3 regions of the Acetobacter sp. P1H12_c genome follow, and region 3 is predicted to be linked to each of the others. Evidence: riboswitches for the same ligand, from Rfam matches in the RefSeq annotation. Region 3 holds a riboswitch; each other region holds the start of a gene.

Region 1 (3,275 bases), on a different contig from region 3:
ATGGGTCTGCCGATTGAAAAGCAGCACCATGAAGTCGCGCAGTCCCAGCACGAACTGGGCACCAAGTTCGACACGCTGGTCCGCTCTGCCGACTTCATGCAGATCTACAAATACTGCGTGCACAACGTCGCCCATTCCTACGGCAAGACCGCCACGTTCATGCCCAAGCCGATCTATGGTGATAACGGGTCCGGCATGCATGTGCATCAGTCCATCTGGAAAGACGGCAAGCCGACCTTTGCAGGCAATGGCTATGCGGACCTGTCCGATACCGCCCTGTATTACATCGGCGGCATCATCAAGCATGCCAAGGCGCTGAACGCCTTCACCAACCCGTCCACCAACTCCTACAAGCGCCTGATCCCGGGTTTTGAAGCTCCGGTGCTGCTGGCCTACTCTGCGCGCAACCGCTCTGCGTCCTGCCGTATTCCGTATGCCACCAACCCCAAAGCCAAGCGCGTTGAAGTCCGCTTTCCGGACCCGACGGCCAACCCGTATCTGGCCTTCTCCGCCATGCTGATGGCCGGCATTGACGGCATCAAGAACAAGATCCACCCGGGCGACGCCATGGACAAGGATCTGTATGACCTGCCGCCGGAAGAACTGAAGCAGATCCCGACGGTTGCCGGCTCCCTGCGTGAAGCGCTGGAAGCTCTGTCTGCGGATTATGAGTTCCTGCTGGCTGGTGGCGTGTTCACCAAAGATCAGATCGACAGCTACATCGCCATCAAGTGGGAAGACGTGTATCGCTTTGAACACACGCCGCACCCGGTTGAGTTCGAAATGTACTACTCCGTCTGATCCCTCCTTCCCGGAGTTTCAGATGATCAGGAACGCGGCCTTCTTCGGAGGGCCGCGTTTTTTGTGCCTCTCGTGCGGGACAGTGCCGGGTGGGAGGCTGATGTGTTTTTGCGATTTTGGCGTTGCGTGTTGCCTTGTGGCAGCACTGTTGCACCGGATAATTGACTCGACCGGGCAACGCGATATGACACCCGTGTGATGGTTTCCCCTGCAACGGGGGATGAAAAGGGAACCGGGTGCAGGCCGTGCTGGCCTTAGTCCCGGGCTGTCCCCGCAACTGTAAGCGGCAGGGCTGAGGCTGCCCGGACGTACCGCGTCCGGCCCACTGGAGCAGACGATTCTCCGGGAAGGGAAGGCTCAGTCAAAGCGCCGCAAGCCAGGAGACCTGCCATCCGGCACGTGGTTGCAATCAGGAGACGCCAGCCGGGGTGTGCTGGCGTGCGTGACTGAGTTTTGCTCCGGCCTTTGCCGCATGAGCAGGCGGAGCACGTTTTCCTGTGGCAACGGCTGACCACAGGATACGAGTTAAAATGAGTTTTTTTCGTTGCGCGCTGACCACCTCCACCATTCTGGCTGTCACCGGACTGTCTGTGGCTGGCGCACAGGCCGCCGCCTCTTCCGCGACCCATGCGCGTTCTGGCAAATCTCTCACGCATAAAGCCGCAGCTTCGGGCAGCCATCCGAAAAGCCGCGCCACCGGACGGACCGCAACGGACAACACAGTTCCTGCAATGCCGGGGCAGTCTGTCGCGGCTCCCGCAGCGACGGGACGCACGCTTGTCTCACTGAGCCCGTCTCAGGGATTGCCGGAGGTGGTGACGGTCAGTGCGCTGCGCAGACCCATACGGGCGGATGATGTCGGGTCCAGCGTGACGGTGGTGACGGACGAGCAGATTGCCACCCAGCAGCGTCGCACGCTGCCGGATATTCTGGCGCGGCAGCCGGGGCTGAATGTGGTGCGGTCTGGCGGATTTGGCGGCACAACCTCCATCTTCATGCGCGGGGCAAACGCCAATGATGTGAAGGTGCGGATTGATGGCATGGATATCAATGACGGCAGCTCCGCCAGCAACGCGTTTGATGCCGGGCAGTTTGTAACGGACGGCATTGGCTCCATTGAAATCCTGCGCGGCCCCCAGAGCGGCCTGTATGGCGCGGACGCCATGGCGGGTGTGATTGATATCAACACAAAGCAGGGGCAGGGGCGCTTTAAACCGTTTGTGCGGATTGAAGGTGGGTCTTACGGCACGTTCAATCAGGCCTTCGGGGCATCCGGCAGTAGCGGCCGCTTCCACTATAATGTTGTGCTCTCCCATTACCGCATGGACGGGTTTCATGAAATTCCGCGCTATATTGAGCGGTATAATGGGGCTAACCGGGCCCAGCGCCGCGCGGGGGACCGAAATGATAACCGCAGCGCGAACGTCAAACTGGGTTATGATGTCACGCATAATTTTGATCTGGGTCTGACAGCACGGCTGATACAGGCCAACTATCATACCTTTACAGCGTATGATCAGGTTTATACGCCCTATAACGGCGACCAGCTGATCCGGGACCAGAATACCCAGAACGAGGCCGTGGTGCGCGGCACGGCGCATCTCTCCTCCTTTGGCGGGCGGTTTGATCAGGTTCTGGGGCTTGGCTACATGACGAACCGCCGCCGGTACATGCAGGACGGGTTGTACGCGGATGGTGATCCTGCCATGACAGACCCGGATTATTACCGCTCCACACGCCTGAAAGTGGACTGGCATGGCACGGTTGATCTGCGGAAATTCGGGACGGTTCTTGTGGGTGCCGAGCATTTTCATGACAGCATCAATGTCGCGACAGATGACCCGACCGAGCCTGTGCACACCACCGCAGGCATGGATACCACGGCAGGGTACGGGCAGTATGAAGGGAACTGGAACCACATTCTCTATGGTGCGGCCAACGTGCGGTATGATGCCAATTCCCGCTACGGCAACCATGTGACATGGCGTGTGGCTCCCGCCATCCATGTGCCCAATACGGGCACCATCATCAAAGCCAGTGCCGGGTCGGGCTTCCATGCACCCTCGCTGTATCAGCTTTTTGTCAATCAGCGCGGCGCTGGCTGGGCGGAAGAAGGCAACGCCAACCTGAAAGCCGAAACCATGATTGGCTATGATGTCGGTGTTGAGCAGAAACTACTGCATGACAAACTGCGTTTTGGCGCCACATGGTATGACAACAAGGTGCGGAACCTGATCCAGTCTTCTGCTTACGTCATGCCTGCCGCGGGCAGTGCGTGGGGGGATTATATCTATTCCTTCGGCAATGTTGGGCATGCGCGGATGTATGGGGTGGAAGCATTTCTGGACTGGAAGGCGCTGGACACACTCAGTTTTGCGCTGAATTACACATGGACCCACGCGCGGGATACGGACAGTGATGCGCTGTTGCAGCGCCGCCCGCAGCATAAGTTCAACTTCAATACCACATGGTCC
Region 2 (3,275 bases), on a different contig from region 3:
CCAGTGCGAGCCAGTCATACCGGAAGCCGCCCACAAGACGCAGATTATCCCGGATGGTCAGAACGTCCTCTAGAAACAGGCCCGCCTGCACCATCGTGGTGGGGGATTTCATATACGGGTATTCCCCGGAAAACGCCCCAAGTGGCGTGGCGTCCGGGCTGACAAGAGAGACGCTGTCCGCATAGTCCGCAGCCGGAAAACCCCGGTTGCGGATGAAGCGCAGATAGTAGGCGTCGCCTCCCAGCACAAAACGGTTCTTCATGCCGAAAATGGAAAAATCAAACTGCCCGTGCAGCGTATCCCCAACCTGATGCTGGTTCTGATACACATAAAACCGGTCCCGGCTGATGCTGCCGGGGGCAATGGCATTGCCTGCGGCATCCGTCTGGCCGGGGGCGCTGATGTAAGTCAGGCTTTCCGCGTTGTTCCAGCGTCGTTTAGAATAAATGAAATAGCTGCTGTTATGAAACAGAACATGGCTGTTCACCCGCCAGTCCAGATGCAGTGTGGGCGTCGCGTTGACAGACCCGGCCTTGCCATCCCGCACGTTATAGTACCGCCACAGGGACGCACGGGTAAGGCCCAGCCCTTTGCTGGAACTGAGCAGACCACCCACACGTCCGCCTGTTTGCGAGAGATCCACCAGCGGCGTGCCGTAATAAGTGGAAAGCCGGTCCGTCAGATAATCCATGCTCAGCCGCGCGGTGAACTTTTCCGTCGGCTTCCACAGCAAGGTTGTCGTAAAATCATCCGAGTGCGGGTCGGCTCCTTTTACAAATCCGTCAGACGATGTCCGGCTGAAATCCGTGCGCAAAGCCAGCGTTTGCGTAATCGGCACGGAACCGCCAACCCCGGCGTTCCACGTATTAAAACTGCCGTAGGATACAAGTGCGTTGGCATGCGGGCCATCAAACGTGGGCGTACGGCTACGCATATCCACCGTGCCGCCCACGGCCCCCTGCCCATACAACACGGAGGACGGGCCTTTAAGCACCTGCACACTTTCCAGATTGAAGGTGTTCTGAGGCCGGTTGACCATGGTGGTCGGGCCAAAATACTGGCCATCATGCAGCACCAGAATCTGGTTGCCGGTAAAGCCGCGCATCATCAGCTGCGCGGGCGACCCCGGAGACCCGCCAGAGGAAACACCCGGCGCGCTGTCTGCCGCGGCCTCAGCCTGGGCATAACCGCGCTGCATCATCAGATCATGCGAGACCACATTGAGTGTGCCCGGCGTGTGCTGGATGGACAGGCCAAGTTTCCCACCGACTGCGGGTGTCATCTGGAGAGGGGCGGTTTTACCATAAGCCGTGATATATTCAGGGCCTGCCACCTTTCTGGCCGGGGGTACTGCTGTCCGTTTTTTATACGGATGGGCAGCACTGGCTTTCGGGTCTGAGGGATCAGGGGTGGCCGCATAGGCGGCGGGCACGCAACTGATGCCGAACAGAAGACTGAGGGCATAAGAGACTGGACGCACGGGTTCGCTCCAAAACAACGTCACCGCGATGGAGGCACTGAGCAAACCGTGCCTCGCCGCCACATCACCCCGTATGGCAGCTCCGTCCGTGACTTTGGCGCAATGGCAGGTCTCCTGGCTTGCTGGTCCTCGGGTCCTGCGGCTGCCTTCCCCCCTGTGGATGACACAGAAAGTGGCATGAACGCCGCAAGCCCTCTCAGCTTACAGTTGCGGGGGCAGCATCGGCTTGGACCGATTTCCCTCTTAGCCTTCTGGCCGCGCACGCAGCCACAAAGCACCATTGCTGCGTGCAGCGTAAACAGGGTCTGAAAAACCTTGTCAACGAACGTGCAGCTTTATACCCCATAAAAAACGGCTCTAAGGCACAGGCCGTGCCGCACGTTGCACACCGGCCTGTTGCGCAAAACCGGCATTTGCGTACAGTCTCTCCCTGTCAGTCAACAGCCCCGCGCAGGCGGGTTAAAAGGGAAGACCGTATGCCGTGCCGCACGGCTCAGTCGGTCGCTGCTCCCGCAACTGTAGGCGGTTTGTCCGTGTCTTTTTGCCGCAAGGCACGCCACTGGTGCACAACCGGGAAGGCGGGAGACGGACGTTTAACCGTGAGCCAGGAGACCTGCTGTTGTCGTTCAGACCACGCCGCCGGGCGGGATGTACCGGAAGGCAGGAGTATACCAGTGGGACCGTTTTCCCCCTTCCCCCGGCCTTTTCAACCAGAAGAGGCGTATCATCCGGCTTTTGCCCGCCTGCTCAGCGCCTGCCCGTCCCGCGCTCATGCCTTGCAGGCCGCGCATCTGGCGCACCTGCCGCCCCCTGAGCAGGAGGAGGTCATTGCCCAGAACGGCCACGCGCTCTTCCTCAAGCTGGTCCCGTCCCTGCCTGCCCCCCACCGGGAGCGGGGCGCTGTGCTGGAAGAGGCTTTCCGGCCGCTGCTCCTCACCGCCTCTGACTATCTTGAAGCCATGCCAGCCCTCAGGATGGACATGCCGCCCGCTGCCGCGCAGCGCATTGTGCGGGCCTATGTGGCCGTCCACTGGACGCGCGGCGCCCAGAACGCCGCCATGGCGCTGTATAACAGCCCCGCATGAAGGCCTTCCGCCGGACGCTGTATCTGACCCACCGATGGCTGGGTATTGGCATGGGCCTGCTGATGGCAGGCTGGTGCGCCTCCGGCCTTGTCATGCTCTGGCACACATGGCCTCAGCCGGAGGAAGACGCCTTGCGCCGTGTTCCGACGGAAATCCACTGGCCCGCCATACTTCCGGAATTGGCTAAACTGGGCAGCACAAAACGCTTTCAGGCTTTTCAGATCAATATGGTAGGGCACGAACCGGTTCTGACGCTCACGCCACAGGAAGGCCCACCTTTTGCGCTGGACCTGCGCACCGGCCATGCGGGGCGCATCACCCCGGAAGATGCCGCTACCAGCGCCACCCGATATGCGCGGGCCACCGGTGCACAGGGCCGCCCCGTCTTTGATGGCCTGACCACAGACGACCAGTGGATTCTGGATACTCATGGCCGGGAAAATGGCTTTTATCGCTTTCTGTTTCCCGATGCGGCGCGCACGCAGATTTACGTCTCCTCCCTGACCGGAGAGGTCATGCAGGCCACAACACGCTCCACCCGCCTCTGGGCATGGGTTGGGGCTATTCCACACTGGCTTTACCCGGCGGTGCTGCGCAAGCACCCGGCGCTTTGGAGCGACGTCGTTATTCTTTTGTCTGGCACGGGAGTTTTTCTCACCGTTACCGGGCTGTGGATTGGCGTTTTGCGCCTGCGCCGCGCAGCCCCCTTT
Region 3 (3,275 bases):
ATGGGGGGCGTTCTGGGGGTGCCGGGGGCAGCGGCGCTCGGGCATTTTGCGGGCTGGCGTATCGCGATGCTGGTTGTGGCGGGGCTGGCAGCGTTTCTGACTGTGCTGATTGCCGTCTGCCTGCCGCCCGTTGTCAAACCGGCGGGGCGTCCGTCCGGTCCGTATAAGGCCCCGCGTGAGGCTGTGCGCGCCTTCGGGTGGGTTGTGGCGGCAAACGCCATGTTCTTCCTCGCCCATAATGTTGTGTACACCTATATCGCTCCGGTGCTGATGGCGCATGGCCTGCCCGAGCAGTCCGTGAGTCTGGCCTTGCTGATTATTGGGGTTCTGGGGCTGTCCGGCCTCTGGGCTTCCGGCCTGATGGTGGATCGCTGCCCGCGTGTGGGGATGCTCGGCGCAGGAGTGGTCATGGCGTGCGCAATTGCGCTGCTGGGCGGTACGCTGGTGCCGGGCTGGGGGAGTGTGGCGGTTGTCTGCCTCTGGTGCGCGGCCTATGCCTGCATCATTCCGTTCATCATGTCCGGGGCGATCCGCACCCGCGCCACCTCGGCGGATACGGCGGGGGCGGCGGTCAACAGCACCAGCAATATCGGTATTCTGCTTGGCTCGGCCCTTGGGGGGCAGCTTTTGTCCGCGTATGGCGTTGCGGTTCTGGTGCCTGTTTCTGTGGCGCTGTGCTGTGTGGCCATGCTGGTAGTGGTGCTGAGCGGCAATGCCTTTCCCGTCAGGCTGGCGGAGCATGAGGACGAAGAGGCGGCAGAACAGGTCTGCTCATAAAGCGCCCGGCTTACGGCTTGAAAAATACCGGTATTATGCGATGCTTGCCGCATGATGGTGTCCCGCGAGGGATGAAAAGGGAAGACCGGTGCGCAGCATCCGCTGCAAGGCCGTCGCTGCCCCCGCAACTGTAAGTGATTGCATGGTCCGCTATGGGCCTGCCGCCTCTGGCGGGCAGGTCCATGCCACCGGCTCCGGTAAGGGGACCGGGAAGGCAGCCGGACCCGCAGGCTGCAAGGTTTATTCCGCGCAGGCCCGCACGACACAAGCCAGGAGACCTGCCATCATCCGCGCTGCCCTCCGGGGCGGGCGGCTGTCTGAGGTGTCGTGTCCGGCGGGGTGCCCGGAAGACGAGGGTGCGCGGGGCTGGCGCATCACTCCTGTGCCTGCAGGAGCACTGTGCATGCACTCCGTTTAAGGGCCGCATCCTCCCAGAGCGGCGCCTGATCGGGAATTTTTTTATGCCTGCGTCTGTTCCGCATTCCGCCCCGTCCTCCCACGCGCCGCCTGCCGTGGCAGAAGGCCCGGTGCTGCATGTCTGCACCACCTGCCGGCGCGGCGGCCCCGGCATGGATCACCCTCCGGGAGCACAGTTGCTGGACCGCCTGACGGCCCTGCTGGAGGCCTCACAACAGGACTGCCCAGTCACGCTGCGTCCCGTTGCCTGTCTGGCATCGTGTGACCGCGGGTGTACGGCGGCCATTGCCATGCCGGGCCGCTGGACCTGGCTGCTCGGCCATCTGGGGCCGGAAAAGGCGGAAGATCTTCTGGCCTATGCGCGGCTCTATGCAGCCTCGGCCAAAGGCACGGTCATGCCGTCCCGCCGTCCGGCCTCTCTTTCTGATATGATTCTGGGCCGCGTGCCCGCTACCCTCTACCCTGAGGCCACAGTTTCTGAACAGGAGCCGTCATGACCGCATCCACCCGCGTTCCCGTCACCATCATCACAGGCTTTCTGGGGGCGGGCAAAACCACGCTCCTGCGCCATATCCTGCAAAAAGCGCAGGGCCACCGTATTGCCGTTGTCGTGAATGAATTCGGCTCTCTGGGCATTGATGGAGAAATCCTGCGCGGCTGCGGCGTGGAAGGCTGCCGGGAGGATGATATTGTGGAACTCACCAATGGCTGCCTGTGCTGCACCGTGGCGGATGATTTCCTGCCCACCATGGAAGCCCTGCTGGACCGGGCCGACCCGCCGGAACACGTGGTGATTGAAACCTCCGGCCTTGCTTTGCCTAAGCCGCTGCTTAAAGCCTTTGGCTGGCCCACCGTGCGCAGCCGCATGACGGTGGATGGCGTCATCACGGTGCTGGATGCCCCCGCCGTCGCCTCCGGCCGCTTTGCGGATGATCCGGAGGCCGTGGCAAAACAGCGCGAGGCCGATCCCTCACTGGATCATGACAACCCTCTGGCGGAAGTGTTTGAAGACCAGCTTAACGCGGCGGATCTGATTGTTCTGAACAAGACGGACCTGCTGGATGCCGCACAGCTTGATGCGGTGGAAGCAGAGATCAAAACCCTCTGTCCGCGCCCGGTGCGCATTATCCGCGCGCAGGATGGCAAGGTGGACCCCGCCGTGCTGCTGGGTCTGGGGGCGGAAGCCGAGGCTGATCTCCAGTCCCGTCCGTCGCACCATGATGCGGAAGATGGCGAGCATGAGCATGATGATTTTGAAAGTTTCGTCGTCACCGTGCCGGAACAGCTTTCCGTCGAACGCTTTCTGACCCTGTTGCAGGACGTGGCGGCCCGGTATGACGTCCTGCGCATGAAGGGCTTTGCCAGCGTGCAGGGCAAGCCCATGCGGCTGGCCGTGCAGGGTGTCGGCACCCGCTTCCGGCATGAGTTTGACCGCCCCCTGACCCCGCAGGAGGCCCGCACCGGCCGCATTGTGGTCATCGGGCAGAAAGGGCTGGATCAGGCTGCGATTACGGCCGCGCTGGCGGCAGATCCGTCCGCAACGTCCGCCGGTTAAGCAGGCGGCCAGCTCCCATGCACCTCCTTGTGCGGGACAGCCGGACGCTGGATGAGCAGGACGTGGCGGAAGACCTCGGCCTGCCTCCGGCGGAACTTGTAGTCCTGTCCTTTACGGAAAGTGACCTGCTCGGCCTGCTGCACGCACAGGCACGGCTGAAGGTCGGTCCGCGCGGGGAGGGGGAGCCGCTGCCCTCTCTTCAGGTCACCAGCCTTGCCCGGCTGCGGCACCCCATGTCGGTCGATCTGTATCTGGAGACCACGCTGGCGCAGGCGCGTTGTGTGGTGGTGCGGCTGCTCGGCGGGCTGGATTACTGGCGCTATGGCGCTGAGGAACTCGCGGCATGGTGCCGGGCGCACCATATCCCGCTGGCTCTGCTCCCCGGAGAAGCCCGGCCACAGCCGGATGCCGGTGCCCCGCTGTCGGATGATAGCCGTCTGGCGGATCTCTCCACCGTGTCGGGTGAAATACGCAGGCGGCTGAACGGGTTTTTTCAGTATGGCGGTGCTCACAATATGGAGCATGC

The links. Region 3 has a riboswitch for cobalamin ahead of KP699_RS07055 (DUF1636 domain-containing protein). Riboswitches for the same ligand answer to the same signal wherever they lie in the genome.
Region 1: it holds a riboswitch for cobalamin, as region 3 does, so the genes downstream of both, KP699_RS13965 (TonB-dependent siderophore receptor) here and KP699_RS07055 (DUF1636 domain-containing protein) in region 3, are expected to answer to the same signal.
Region 2: it holds a riboswitch for cobalamin, as region 3 does, so the genes downstream of both, KP699_RS15310 (hypothetical protein) here and KP699_RS07055 (DUF1636 domain-containing protein) in region 3, are expected to answer to the same signal.

The regions. Positions count from the first base shown of each region.
Region 1 is NZ_JACRVR010000038.1:19,640-22,914, reverse strand. It holds gene glnA (type I glutamate--ammonia ligase) at 1-801, shown strand, start outside; cobalamin riboswitch at 984-1,209, shown strand; gene KP699_RS13965 (TonB-dependent siderophore receptor) at 1,332-3,275, shown strand, end outside.
Region 2 is NZ_JACRVR010000055.1:6,690-9,964, reverse strand. It holds gene KP699_RS15315 (TonB-dependent receptor) at 1-1,480, opposite strand, end outside; cobalamin riboswitch at 1,567-1,777, opposite strand; cobalamin riboswitch at 1,905-2,116, shown strand; gene KP699_RS15310 (hypothetical protein) at 2,155-2,565, shown strand; gene KP699_RS15305 (PepSY domain-containing protein) at 2,562-3,275, shown strand, end outside.
Region 3 is NZ_JACRVR010000009.1:7-3,281, forward strand. It holds partial or broken gene KP699_RS07050 (MFS transporter) at 1-777, shown strand, start outside; cobalamin riboswitch at 816-1,078, shown strand; gene KP699_RS07055 (DUF1636 domain-containing protein) at 1,239-1,691, shown strand; gene cobW (cobalamin biosynthesis protein CobW) at 1,688-2,749, shown strand; gene cobN (cobaltochelatase subunit CobN) at 2,767-3,275, shown strand, end outside.